Regions from separate parts of the Lysinibacillus sp. IITD104 genome, predicted to be linked through region 2. Evidence: a T-box and tRNA genes for the amino acid it is inferred to sense, from the RefSeq annotation. Region 2 holds a T-box; the other holds one or more tRNA genes.
The links. The T-box of region 2 lies ahead of argS (arginine--tRNA ligase). A T-box ahead of a tRNA ligase gene usually reads a tRNA of that ligase, here a tRNA-Arg.
Positions count from the first base shown of each region.

Region 1: it encodes a tRNA-Arg, which carries the amino acid that the T-box ahead of argS (arginine--tRNA ligase) is inferred to sense. The anticodon was not compared.

Region 1 covers NZ_JBAHYH020000001.1:4,288,902-4,296,022, forward strand. Annotated here, with positions in the region: gene V1L66_RS21670 (MFS transporter) at 1-622, shown strand, start outside; gene V1L66_RS21675 (hypothetical protein) at 690-1,220, opposite strand; gene V1L66_RS21680 (nitric oxide synthase oxygenase) at 1,291-2,337, opposite strand; tRNA gene V1L66_RS21685 (tRNA-Glu) at 3,094-3,165, opposite strand; tRNA gene V1L66_RS21690 (tRNA-Asn) at 3,167-3,243, opposite strand; tRNA gene V1L66_RS21695 (tRNA-Ile) at 3,251-3,324, opposite strand; tRNA gene V1L66_RS21700 (tRNA-Gly) at 3,329-3,402, opposite strand; tRNA gene V1L66_RS21705 (tRNA-Phe) at 3,408-3,483, opposite strand; tRNA gene V1L66_RS21710 (tRNA-Ser) at 3,489-3,581, opposite strand; tRNA gene V1L66_RS21715 (tRNA-Ala) at 3,595-3,670, opposite strand; tRNA gene V1L66_RS21720 (tRNA-Pro) at 3,686-3,762, opposite strand; tRNA gene V1L66_RS21725 (tRNA-Arg) at 3,778-3,854, opposite strand; tRNA gene V1L66_RS21730 (tRNA-Lys) at 3,873-3,945, opposite strand; tRNA gene V1L66_RS21735 (tRNA-Gln) at 3,962-4,036, opposite strand; tRNA gene V1L66_RS21740 (tRNA-His) at 4,046-4,121, opposite strand; tRNA gene V1L66_RS21745 (tRNA-Trp) at 4,170-4,243, opposite strand; tRNA gene V1L66_RS21750 (tRNA-Tyr) at 4,248-4,331, opposite strand; tRNA gene V1L66_RS21755 (tRNA-Thr) at 4,339-4,414, opposite strand; tRNA gene V1L66_RS21760 (tRNA-Asp) at 4,423-4,498, opposite strand; tRNA gene V1L66_RS21765 (tRNA-Val) at 4,503-4,578, opposite strand; rRNA gene rrf (5S ribosomal RNA) at 4,590-4,705, opposite strand; gene V1L66_RS21775 (SLC13 family permease) at 5,000-6,853, opposite strand; gene nadD (nicotinate-nucleotide adenylyltransferase) at 7,024-7,121, opposite strand, start outside.
Region 2 covers NZ_JBAHYH020000001.1:2,325,074-2,332,194, reverse strand. Annotated here, with positions in the region: gene V1L66_RS11840 (FAD-dependent oxidoreductase) at 1-1,589, shown strand, start outside; T-box leader at 1,670-1,889, shown strand; gene argS (arginine--tRNA ligase) at 1,934-3,607, shown strand; gene V1L66_RS11830 (MFS transporter) at 3,738-4,919, shown strand; gene V1L66_RS11825 (hypothetical protein) at 5,168-6,271, shown strand; gene recQ (DNA helicase RecQ) at 6,279-7,121, shown strand, end outside.

The DNA.
Region 1 (7,121 bases), 2.0 Mb from region 2:
ACTAAAGTCAAATAAACCGGAACCAGTTACTACATCTAAAAAGACCAGTACACCTCTGTGGAAATCACCTGTTACTTGGGCTGTCACAGGGGCAATGGGTTTACAGTCTTTATTATTCTACACAACAGCAGCTTGGATACCTGAAATCTATATTGCTCAAGGTTTAGCACCTGATAAAGCTGGCTGGATGTTTTCAATCATGCAATTCTCACAAGTACCAATGGCCTTGGCAGTGCCTATTATTGCAGGCAAAATGACTTCTCAACGCCCACTTGTATTGATGTTTACTTCCTTCTATTTAGTAGGCTTTGTTGGGGTTGTCATGGAATGGACAAGTCTTGGAGTACTATGGATGGTTCTTCTAGGGTTAGCAGGTGGTTCTTCATTCGCTCTAGCAATGATGTTCTTCACTCTCCGCACTCGTACTGCATTTGAAGCAGCAGATTTATCAGGCTTTGCCCAATCTTTGGGTTATTTATTTGCCGCAATCGGTCCTATTCTTTTTGGCTTCTTGCATGATTTATTTGGTGGCTGGAATATTGCGGGATGGCTCTTTGTCGTTGTGGCAATGTTACTCTTCTTTTGCTCAATGAGAGCCTCTAAGGATGAATATGTGCATTAAAATTAAATAAAGCAGGTGGATCGACTTCCTCCATCTGCTCTATTTCTATATAGTGTTTCCACATTACTTAATTGTCGAGTTGCTGGAGTAATGTTAGCAATTCAGCAAGGTAATCTGATTCTTCATTATTACGAGCTGTTATAGCAGAAAAAATAGGAACAGCTTCTTGTAAGAGCTTATAACTATAATAGTAATAGCCTATAAAAGCTTGCTGCTCATAGCCCTTTGGCGTTTCTTCCTCCCACTCCTGCTCATCATTGTCCTCATGTTCTCTCCATAAATAGTTGACTTTTAATAGCTCCTGCATATTTTCAACAGTATTGGTTGGGTCTAGATAATCCTTCGTAATAGCATGTGCCACAGCTAAATATAACTGTAATTCTTGTAAGGAGACATCCTCTATTTTTTTACTTTTAAGCTTTTTTAAAAGAATAAGCAAAACCCATGGTGTCACCTGCCACAGTGTACCTTGATGTTCAATTAACTCAGTTAGCTGTGTGTATTGCTCCTGTTCAATCAGCTGAGGAATAGCTGTACCTCTACCATAAGGTGTTGTCAATTGTCTCCATGGGATATTGGGAATTTGCTGATCTAACATAGTAAGCCCTCTCTCATCGAAAGTATAACGAATGGATAATTAACTATTGAAAGTAAACAGTTCCTTTACTCTAATAGCATGGTTTTTGATAAAAATAATTTGGTGTATGATATATATTTACATAGGGTTTATGAAATATATGAGTCGTTGCAGGCGAAAGTGGCGGGATTAACCATGTCCAGTTGCCTGTAACTTCTCTACCTGCTGTTTTTTCTGCTTCCTCAAACAATTTAAACTGCTGAGCCGCTGTATGATGATCAACAATGCTCACACCATCTTCTTTAAATGAATGAAGAACAGCAATATTAAGTTCGACTAATGCACGATCACGCCAAAGTGATGCTTGTTTAGTTGTATCTAGATTAAAAATTTCTGCAATAGCAGGTAGCATGTTATAGCGCTCATGATCTGCTAAATTGCGTGCACCGATTTCTGTTCCCATATACCATCCGTTAAATGGGGCTGCTTGAAAGTCAATTCCTGCCATTTGAAAACGCATACTCGAAATAATGGGTACAGCATACCACTTCATTCCTAATTTCTCCACATCGATTGACTCTGGATGGCGGATTGGAACCTCTACTATATTTTCTTCAGGAATTACAAACACTTGGGGAGTCCGGCTATCTACCTGTATAACGAGTGGTAGCACATCAAAAGCTGTTCCTTTGCCTTTCCACCCTAGAGATTCACATACTTTTGTAAACTCAATGGACTGCGAATCTCCAATAACGCCTGCCTCTGTTTCATAGCCTGCATAGCGAATTAGTTGATGATTCCAAATCCGTACTCTATCTGAAGCAAATACTGTTATTGTTGGACGGATTTTCCCATGATTTGTCGCATAATCAATATGTTCTAGTAATTTTCGGAAAATAGCCTTTTCATCTAAAACATCGCGTGCATCTACCACGTGGAGTGACTGCCAAAACAGACGTCCGATACATTTATTGCTATTACGCCATGCCACTCGTGCACCAAAAACTAACTCTTCTGTTGTTGGGTGATATTCACCTGCATCCTTAACTGCCTGTAATCTATTCTTTAACCAAAGTTCCGATTCATTTTGTTCTGTCTGGTATAGACTTAAAAACTGCTGTATCTCCTGTATTTTCATATCGATTCCTCCACTTATCCTCATATTAGAGGAACAAAACAACAAGCACCATGAAAATAGTAATTGAAAAAACATACATATTTTATATATGAAATAGTTTGTTCAAATTTACTCTATAGACTCTCTTTCGTAAGAGAATGTAAGGGAGAGAGATCCTAATTATTATAAAAAGACTACATTAATCATGTAACCTTCATAGTGTTGCAGCAAAGCAATCAATAGAATTTTGTGAAAGATAAAAGTCTTTTCATTTTAGGCTACTTACATGCTGCTGACGCTTTACTTTCGCGCTGGGGCTAGTCTCTGTCTGACTAACCCCGGCAATAAGTAGTCTTCCTCATTTATCCACACAAATAAATTGTAGGTATTCACTTATGGATGGCTGTTGTAACTCATTCCCTTCTCCACATTGAAGATAAGAGCTTATCCTCTCTGAGAATATAGATAATGGGCTTTTTGATCGCTATGCTACTATGAAAAAAGGAAAGACACTTTACAGAATGGTTGATTGGAGAGGAGCCAGCGTCACTCCGAGGGGGATTTAGCGTCACAGATGTACCCTGGAGCGAACGTAAGTGAGTGAAGCGGCTCATCGGACGCCGCCTGGAAAGGAAGCTGGCAGAACGGAAATCTACCTCTACCTTGCTAAAAGGTCTTTTTCTGCTAGTGATCTTTTTTCAACAACATGAAAAAGGAGAATATACTTAAAGGAGAATAGAAAAAAGCATGTAACACACATCTGTGCTACATGCTTGATGACCCGTACGGGATTCGAACCCGTGTTACCGCCGTGAAAGGGCGGTGTCTTAACCACTTGACCAACGGGCCGTGGCTCCGAAGGCAGGACTCGAACCTGCGACAACCTGATTAACAGTCAGGTGCTACTACCAACTGAGCTACTTCGGAATAATGATGGGCCTAAATGGACTCGAACCATCGACCTCACGCTTATCAGGCGTGCGCTCTAACCAGCTGAGCTATAGGCCCATTTTGGAGCGGGTGATGAGAATCGAACTCACGACATCAGCTTGGAAGGCTGAGGTTTTACCATTAAACTACACCCGCAATAATGGTGGGTCAGGACGGAATCGAACCGCCGACACTTAGAGCTTCAATCTAATGCTCTACCAACTGAGCTACTGACCCGAAAATGGAGGAGGTAGAGGGATTCGAACCCCCGCGCGGTGTTACCCGCCTGTCGGTTTTCAAGACCGATCCCTTCAGCCAGACTTGGGTATACCTCCAAAAATATTAAAATGGTGGAGCCTAGCGGGATCGAACCGCTGACCTCCTGCGTGCAAGGCAGGCGCTCTCCCAGCTGAGCTAAGGCCCCATTTATCATGAAAGATGGTCGGAATGACAGGATTCGAACCTACGACCCCTTGGTCCCAAACCAAGTGCTCTACCAAGCTGAGCTACATTCCGTAAACATGAATTTATTGGCGCGCCCGACAGGAGTCGAACCCATAACCTTCTGATCCGTAGTCAGACGCTCTATCCAATTGAGCTACGGGCGCATATTAATTAAAAAATGATGAGCCATGAAGGACTCGAACCTTCGACCCTCTGATTAAAAGTCAGATGCTCTACCAACTGAGCTAATGGCTCATAAAAAAAGAAAAAATGGCTGGGGTACTAGGATTCGAACCTAGGCATGACGGAATCAAAATCCGTTGCCTTACCGCTTGGCTATACCCCAATGTTAAAATGGGGCGACTGATGGGAATCGAACCCACGAATGTCGGAACCACAATCCGATGCGTTAACCACTTCGCCACAATCGCCACTATATAAATTTATAATAGCTGTATATGAACGAGTACCTCAATACCTGGCAGGGGCAGTAGGAATCGAACCCACACCAAAGGTTTTGGAGACCTCTATTCTACCGTTGAACTATGCCCCTAAAATGGTGGAGGGGGACGGATTCGAACCGCCGAACCCTAAGGAGCGGATTTACAGTCCGCCGCGTTTAGCCACTTCGCTACCCCTCCAAGGGAATGGTGCCGGCGATAGGAGTCGAACCCACGACCTACTGATTACAAGTCAGTTGCTCTACCAACTGAGCTACACCGGCAATAATAATGGCGGTCCCGACCGGGATCGAACCGGCGATCTCCTGCGTGACAGGCAGGCATGTTAACCGCTACACCACGGGACCAAAATGGTGGAGGATGACGGGCTCGAACCGCCGACCCCCTGCTTGTAAGGCAGGTGCTCTCCCAGCTGAGCTAATCCTCCACAAAAAATAAGCGAAGCGACGTCCTACTCTCACAGGGGGAAGCCCCCAACTACCATCGGCGCTAAAGAGCTTAACTTCCGTGTTCGGTATGGGAACGGGTGTGACCTCTTTGCCATCATCACTTCACTTATTCAGCTGAAAGACTTATTCTTTCAAAACTAGTTTTGCTTTGTTTTAGCGTGTCACCCTGGCGACTTGTATAATACTACACCCTTATTTTTAAAAGGTCAACACTTTTTAATAAAAAACTTTATTTTTTTTATTATCAACGGAAAACTTCCTATATTAATAACTATAAAAACTAATCACAAGCTAGTTCAATGTTAGACCATGAACTAGAAAATAATTTTATCATAATTTCCTACAAAAAAATAATAGATCTTTAAAAAAACAAAAAAACTCGGTAGAGAAACCGAGTTTTTAAAATGGGAAAAAGAACGGGATGGCTATCATCATCACAATAAACATAATAATTTGTAACGGTATCCCTATTCTTACAAAATCCATAAATTTATAGCCCCCTGCCGTCATTACCAGTGCATTCGTGGGGGAAGCAATTGGCGTAGCAAACGCCATACTTGCTGCGACTGCGACTGCAATCATAAATGTTGTGGGACTAACCTCAATGGCAATGGCAGCACTCATGGCAATGGGGGCAAACAATACTGCCGTTGCCGTATTACTAATGAATTGACCAAAAATGGCTGTCAAAATGTAAATCCCTATGAGTACACCATATGGTCCGAAACCACCTAAAGCATTAATAATACCATCAGATAAAATGGTCATGCCTCCTGTTTTTTCTAACGCTGTCGCCATTGGTAACATAGCAGCCACTAACACAATACTTTCAAAATTCATATTGCTATAGGCATCTTCCATGTTTCTCAAGCAACCTGTTAAAATCATCAGTACGGCACCAATCATCACAGAGATTACAGCAGGAAAAATTTCAAATGCCATCAAAATAATCATGAATAACATAATAATCCCCGCAATTCCAGCTTTGCCTGTAGCCGCTGCCACACTTGCGTGTTCTTTCGGCTGGCCTACAACCACGACATCCTGTGTTTCTCTTGCTAACAAAAGAATTTCATCCCATGCTCCCTGTACTAATATTGCGTCTCCAAATTTTAATTTGTGAGATACCATATCCTGAAGTTTATAACCACCCTTGCGATTAATACCAATGATATTTAGATTGTATTTTTCTCTGAAACCGAGGGAGCTAACCGTTTCATTGATAAAGCTCGAATTAGGGGTAAGCAATACCTCAGCAATACCCAGATGCTTCGATACTAATTCATCGGCTTCCCCTTCAACTAATCCTTGCATCTCAAGATGATAATCCTCAACAAAACGATGAATATCCTCTATTTCTCCTTGAACATATAACTCATCCTTGGCATGAATGACACTAGTTGGTCCTGCCATTTCTTGATAAGTCATCGGTAATAAATTAATACCCTCCTGAGATTTACGGTGAATTTTCATCATACAGAGCATATACTTAGCTGGTAGTTTTAATTCCGCTAACGATGTTTCAATAATAGGCGACTCCTCAGGAACAGAGATTTTAAATAGACGATTATTTAAATCATATTGTTTAATAATTTTTTTGGGCGAAAGTTTATAGCCTTCATTGCTTTGTGTGCGGTTTTGATCATTTGGTAATAAAATATTTCTTACAAGTACTAAATAAGTAATGCCAGCAATCATCCCCACGATGCCAATAGGAGTCACTTCAAAAAAGCCAAGTTTATTATAGCCTCGATCAACTAATAACTGACTGACAATTAAATTGGTTGGTGACGCAATCAGTGTCATCAAACCTGAAAGACTTGCCACATAGGAGAGCGGTAGTAGAAATTTAGAAGGACTTACTTTCATACTAATCGCTATACTTACAACGATTGGCATCATTAAGGCGACAGTACCTGTATTACTCATAAATGCACCGACCGATCCTACAATAATAAGAAGTAGCACAAATAACTTGAGCTCACTATTGCCTGACCATTTTAGTAAGAGTTGCCCCGCCATGCCTGCTAGGCCAGTTCGTAAAATCCCTGCACCCACGACAAATAACCCTGCAATCATTAAAACTACAGAGTTTGAAAAACCAGCTAATGCCTCCGCGGGCGTTAAAATGTCCATAATGACAAATGCTAAAAGTGACACAATTGCTACAAGATCTGCTCGTATTTTATCGGTCACAAATGCGAAAATTGTTGCTCCTAAAATAAGAAATGTTAATGTAAGCTGCACATTCATGAATTCCTTTCTAACATTAATCATTATTAATTATTGACAGCAAAAAAATTGTATACCATTGCTATTTTTATTATAGCTTACGCTGAGCCCTATATGATAAAATTCACCATCTTTTCAAAATTAAAATAAGTGTGGTAGTCATCCACACTTATAATTGTAGCTCCACTATTTTATTTTTGATAAAGATGATGTTCTTTAATATAGTTGTAACAAGCAGTAGGCAAGAGGTATCTTGGTTCTCCCCCCATTGCAAATTCTTCTCGAATAT
Region 2 (7,121 bases):
TCGACATTCCTCGTGATGGCCATAACAACTCGATAAGTGAGGGAATATTTAAGGAATGGCATGAGCTTGTTAGAGGGAATGACGCTTTTGGCATTGTAGGTGCTAAGGCAGCCTTTAAAAAGCTGATCGATGAAGAGCCCAACTTAACTTTATCCGTGCAAACCGAGATCGTGAAAGCAAATGTTAAACAACAACAATTAACGTCCGTGGAATTAAAAAATAAATACGGTACATATGTTGTGACGGGGAAATCTTTCATAGATGCTACACAGGATGCTGATTTTGCAGCCATGTCAGGCGTTCCATTCTTTGTGGGTGGAGAAGATATTGGCATAAAGGATAAGCGTATGGCTGTGACTTTAATGCTGCATCTAAAAAATGTTGATTGGGATGAAGTAAAAAAAGCGGCTAAGTCTGGTGTATTTGGCGGTGCTAATTTAAATCATACCGTTATGTGGGGCTTTACAAAGCTGCATGATGAATACAAGCCATTACAAGAGGGTACAAGATTACGAGGGTTAAACTTAGCTCGTGTAGATGATGAATATTTCATCAATGCCTTACAGATTTTTGGTATTGATGGCTTGAATGAAGCCTCCAAACAAGCGGCTATTGCCACTGGGAAGAAAGAAACGTTACACATTCTAAAATATTTACAAACAAACTTCCCAGGATTTGAAAAGGCTGAAATTGTTAGCTATCCAGAAGAACTCTACGTCCGAGAAACAAGACATATTTGGGCAGAGTATCAATTACCAATGGCAGACCTTTGGAAAAATAGTGATCAGTGGGATAGCATTGGCATTGCCTCTTATCCAGTCGATGTGCAAGCGCAAACGCCTCATGATTACGGCTATGTGATCGCATCACCAAAGCAATATGCCATTCCATTCCGTTCATTAGTACCGAAGGACATTGATGGCTTACTGGTTGTCGGACGCTCTGCTGGTTACTCATCACTAGCAGCTGGTAGTGCACGTATTGTTCCAACAGGGATGGTGACAGGTGAAGCGGCTGGGACCGCAGCTGCTCTTGCACAGAAGCATGATGTAACCTTTAGAGAAATGAGCAAGGATAAACAATTAATTGCTACATTACAAGAGCAATTGACTAAACAAGGTGCCTATGTTGATTCATTTTCAATTGAGTACCCATATCAAGGAGAATGGTATGATGAAGCCATTCAAACGCTCATTAATTACGGCCTTGTAGTGGGCGGCTATGATAATGACCTAAAAGTAGATAGTAAGGCGACGAAAATAAAGTTTGCGAAAATGTTAAAAGAGAGTATGCTACGTGCTGGTGGAGAAAGTACATCAGAAATGAAGGATCAGCTCGAAATTGTTATCAATAAAGTTTATAATCAAGGTGATGAACCCATTGAGCGAGATGAGCTAGCCCAATATTTGGCTGATGTCCTCATCGGTGAATCCAATGCGACAAGCTGGGATACGTTAGTTGAAAAAGGAATCGTCACTGAGCAAGTAGCCAAAAAAATCTCTCATAATAAGAAACTAAAATTAAAAGAGATGTATGCCATTATGGCTGATGTTATTCATTATGTAGAAAAAAAACGTTCCTCATTGTGAGGAGCGTTTTTTGCCGAATGGGCAACATAAAAAAGGTTGACGCTGCTAAGGAAGTCCTGTAATATATGTCAAAATCATAGAAAAATTCGATGAAAAAGAGAGTAATTGATGGGAAGACTGGCAAGCGAGTTAGGGATGGTGGGAGCCTAATGCAGGAACCATGAATGAAGCGCACTTTGGAGAAGATTCTCGAAATAGTAGTAGAGAATAGCGGGGCGTCACCTCGTTAACAATGGAAAGTGGTCATGTCACATGGCAACTAGAGTGGTACCACGGGATTATCATGCTCTCGTCTCTAATTATAGAGGCGAGGGCTTTTTTATTTGGATAGGAGGAGGAGCAAGATGAATAAACAAATCGCCGATAGTATAGCAGTCGTATTAAAGCAGCAAATAACAGGGGAGGAAATATTGTCACTATTAGAAAAACCAAAAAGCTTGGAGCTAGGGGACGTGGCCTTTCCATGCTTTACCCTAGCGAAAGTGTGGAAACAGTCTCCACAAAGTATCGCAGCACAAATAGCAAGTCAATTAAACCATGACAGTATCGAGCGTGTGCAAGCCGTTGGTGGCTATGTCAATATTTTTCTAGCTCAGCAACAGGTAACGCAACAGGTGTTGAGCAAGATTCTACGCGATAAGCAACAATATGGTACTAGCTCAACAAAGATGGGAACGGTCGTCTTGGATTTTTCATCTCCTAATATTGCCAAGCCCTTCTCAATGGGACATTTACGTTCAACGGTTATCGGCAATGCCTTAGCAAATATAGCAGAGAAAAATGGCTATCAAGCGATTCGTATCAATCATTTAGGGGACTGGGGTACACAGTTTGGTAAGCTTATTGTTGCCTATCAGCTTTGGGGGGACAAACAGGCTATTTCAGCGTCACCGATTAAGGAGTTGCTAAAGATTTATGTGAAATTTCATGAAGAGGCAGAGCAAGATCCAACACTGAATGAACAGGCTCGTGCCGCCTTTAAAGCATTGGAGGATGGTGATGCAGAGGCACTAGCATTGTGGCAATGGTTCCGAGATGTGTCATTAGATGAGTTTCAAACAATCTATAAGCTGTTAGGAATTGATTTTGATGCCTTTACAGGTGAAGCCTTTTACAATGACAAAATGACGCCCGTTGTGACAGCGCTAAAAGACAAAGGGCTACTCGTAGAATCAGACGGTGCGTATGTTGTGGAGATGGAGGAGATGCCTCCATGTTTAATAACGAAAACGGATGGTGCCACGCTGTATGCGACGCGTGATTTAGCAGCCGCCCTGTATCGTCAACAGCACTATCAGCCCGAAAAGATGTTCTATGTCGTTGGTAATGAGCAGTCCCTCCACTTTAAACAACTTTTTCAGGTCATCGAAAAAATGGGCGATCCTTGGGCAAAGAATCTACAGCATGTCCCATTTGGCATGATGCTGAAGGATGGCAAAAAAATGTCGACTCGTAAAGGCAAGGTGGTGTTATTAGCAGATGTGCTAGCTGAGGCCATTGCGACGGCAAAGCGTAATATTGAGCAGAAAAATCCTCATCTTTCAAATAAAGAGCAAGTAGCACAGCAAGTGGGGGTTGGAGCGGTAATTTTTAATGATTTAAAATCCCATCGTCTAAACGATATTGAATTTTCAATCGAGCAGATGATGAATTTTGAAGGCGAAACAGGTCCATATGTACAGTATACGTATGCGCGTATTTGCTCTATTTTAGATAAAGCGAAAGCTCCGACTCAAGGTAAGATATTGAATTCTTTAGGAGAGCTGGCTTGGCCGATTATCTTATTACTAGAACAGTTTCCCAAAACGGTAGCTATGGCTTTTGAGCAGGCTGATCCGTCTCAAATAGCGAAATATGCCTTACAATTGGCACGCTTATTCAATAAATATTATGCACAGCACAAAATAGTAGCAGATGATGAACAGCAAGCATCCCGTCTTGCACTATGTCAGAGTGTCGCCATTGTTTTAAAAGAGTCATTAGCCTTATTAGGTATTGAAGCACCAGAAAATATGTAATAAACAATAGCCATTTAAAGGCAAACTGGCCAATGATTGACCATCCTTCGAAAACATGATAAAAGGATAGAGGAATCCATGCAAGCTTTTCATAAATGAAGGCTGCGTAATAGTAGAGAGGATCGAACAAATGGCTAAAAAACAATGGACCATTTCACTCACCTTCGTAGTCATTAGTATATTTTTTGTTGCACTTAATATGAGACCAGCCGTCACGGGAATAGGACCTCTTTTTAACATCCTCATGACATCCTTACATGTCTCGAATACAAGCATGAGCTTTCTCACAGCGATTCCCGTTTTTTGTATGGGATTATTTGCTCCATTGGCTGTCCCGCTTCAGCGAAAAATGGGCACGAAATCAGCTATCACCCTTTTAGTGGCTATCCTGGTCGTCGCGAATGGGCTACGCTTTTTCCAAGCAAGCTATCTCTTGCTCATCGTGACAAGCTTTGCGGCAGGCTTAGCGATTGCAATGATTGGTCCTATTCTAAATGCTTATATTAAGAAAAAGTTTCCAGAACGCTTTACGACAGTAGTCGGTATCTATTCATTCGGTATAGGCGTAGGGGCTACTTTAAGTGCAGCCTTAACCGTGACTTTTTATCAGAGTTTCAGTAATAGCTGGACAATCGCCCTTGGTATGTGGTCAATCCTTGCGATAGTTGCTCTCGCTATCTGGCTAGCGGCAATTCCATCCGAACACAACGAGCAGCTACACCAAGTAACTGCGTCAGAAGATGTCCGTAATCCGTGGACATCTAGACGTGCCTGGGTAATCTTACTGTACTTTGGTTTACAAACATCACTTTTTTTCTCAATCATGTCATGGCTTACACCGCTATTGCAGGATAAAGGCCTGTCATTAGAGGCAGCAAGTACCATGCTGACCATTATGTCGATTGTACAAATGATAGGGAATATGGCGGTACCAATGTTCATGGAAAAATGGCCCAGTCGAATGGCATGGCTACTAGTGTTAAGCTTTGTTGGCGTGATAGGATTTATGCTGCTGTGGCTGACAACAGGTATTTACCTATGGCTGGCTGTTTTATTAATTGGTATTGTGTTAAGTGGGCTGTTTCCAATCGGCCTATTGTTGCCTCTTGATGAAGCCAAAAATGATCAGGAGGCCACTAGTTGGTCATCTATGGTGTTGGCAGGAGGCTTTATGGTAAGTGCCATTATCCCCATTCTAATAGGCGTTTGCTATGACCTAACTAGCAACCATATATGGACGTATCTGATCTTTGTACTATTAATGCTCGGCATTCTAGTAACGACAGGACTATTAAGGAAAAAATCATTGTAAGAGACATGTGTCAGGTTGCACATGTCTTTTTATGTGAAAATTATTTTGTGGGTATGATATCCTTCCATCCTCATAGCAAATTTCGTCTTTCACCAATATTAATGGGTAGAAAGAAATGACTTTAGGGTAGTTGCTACATTTTTCTAATATTAATTAACTTATAATAATATTATGTAAACTTGAAACATTACTAGTCCTTGATTATGATAGAGAAGAGAGAATGTAGAAAAGAAAGTTTTGGTGAAGGTATGTATAAAAAAGTGCTCATTTTAGGAGCGACAGCTTTTCTTGTAGCAGGCTGCGACAGTCAAATAGGGACAGGATGGTTTCAAAATAAAAAGGCAGAGGTGGAAACAGAGGGAGCTGTGACGAAGCAACAGGAAAAAATTGTCCCAGAGGTCAAAGTGATTGGAGAGCATGGTGTTGGAGCAGGCATTATTATCAGACAACAGGATGATCAACTGTATATTTTAACGAATGGCGCACTAGTGGCATCCAAACCAACTGCCCTTGTTCAATTTGGTCAGGACAAGCTGGTAGCAGCAACTATTCATGTTATGTCAACCGCCTATAATATGGCCCTGTTACGAGTAACCTATCAAGCGGATGTGCAAGTGCCCAAGCTATATGATGGTGAGCTCAATCAGCTAGCTGTTTATGTGAATGGCTTACCCTATACGATTCAAAAATACCAAGATAAAGTTGCGGCTTATTATATAGAAGCAGAACAATCGATACCTCTAGGAAGCCCTGTTATGGAGGCTGAAAATGGCGCCATTGTCGGTCTATATTTTAATCGACAACAGCAAGGAGAATCCCAGCCATACATATTGCCTATAAAGGAATTCCAAGCATCCATTGATGAATGGATTGAAGAGGGCATGACAGCCAATGTACGACTTTCCCAATCGAAAAACTTGTACCCCTATATTGAACAAGGGGATAAAGAAGCTGTACAGCAAGCAATCGAACAATATGGAGAAAATGTATTTGCATATAATACCGATGAAATTAAGCTATTTTTAGATACGTTTCACAAGTATTTAAAGGGGGCAGTGACAACTCAGGATGCAAGTGTGATGAAATCGATTGTCGGCACAGAGGCTATACAAGAAACCTTGGCTAGTATGGTTGCCTATTATGCTTCCAAGCAAGCCAAAATTCATTTCTCCGACACGGATATTCAGGCAATTCGTGTAGAGGGACAGCGTCTTATCGTACAGGCTAAAACGGAATATATCCTAACGAATGCTGCTGGACAGGAGGCACTTGCCTACTCCAATATGGTGTATGAGTTAGAAAAAAATGAACAGGGCGAGTACAAGCTACTTGGTCTCACAAACAAGGAGTGAATTTTGCATGGAGCAAGCTAGACAAATGCTACAGCATCATTTTGGCTATGATACCTTTCGCCAAGGACAAGCCCAAATTATTGAACAAACATTACGAGGGCAGTCAAGTCTTTGTGTCATGCCAACAGGTGGAGGGAAATCCATTTGCTATCAAATTCCAGCGTTAATGCTTGAGGGGTTAACCATCGTGATTTCGCCTCTGATTTCACTGATGCAAGATCAGGTGGAGGCTTTACGTACAGCGAATATTCCAGCAGCCTATATCAATAGTACGCTGACAGCACAGGAAGTGGATGAAACCATGCAGCTTGCTCGTGCAGGTTATTTAAAGCTCCTCTATATTGCACCTGAACGACTGGAAAGTACGACGTTTCTTCAAGCATTGTCGTATTTATCTGTCCCATTACTTGCGGTGGATGAGGCCCATTGTATATCGCAATGGGGGCATGATTTTAGACCAAGCTATCGTTCGATCCACAAGCTTTTTACGCTATGGCCACAAAAGCCCACTGTTTTAGCGCTGACAGCCACGGCAACGCCAACGGTTTGTGATGATATTCGTCAATTGTTAGCGATTGATGAGCAGGCAACGGTCATGACAGGCTTTTCACGTGAGAATTTGGCACTTTCGGTGTTAATTGGTGAAAATAAAGAACGGTATGTAAAAAATTATGTACAACAAAATAAACAGGAAGTGGGCATCATTTATGCAGCTACACGAAAAGCGGTGGACGCCATTTATGATGTGCTGAGCCGCTCTGGTGAAGCCGTTGCGAAATATCATGCAGGTCTATCAGAGAGCTTGCGGATGGCTGAGCAGGAGCGGTTTTTAAAAGATGAGGCACGTATC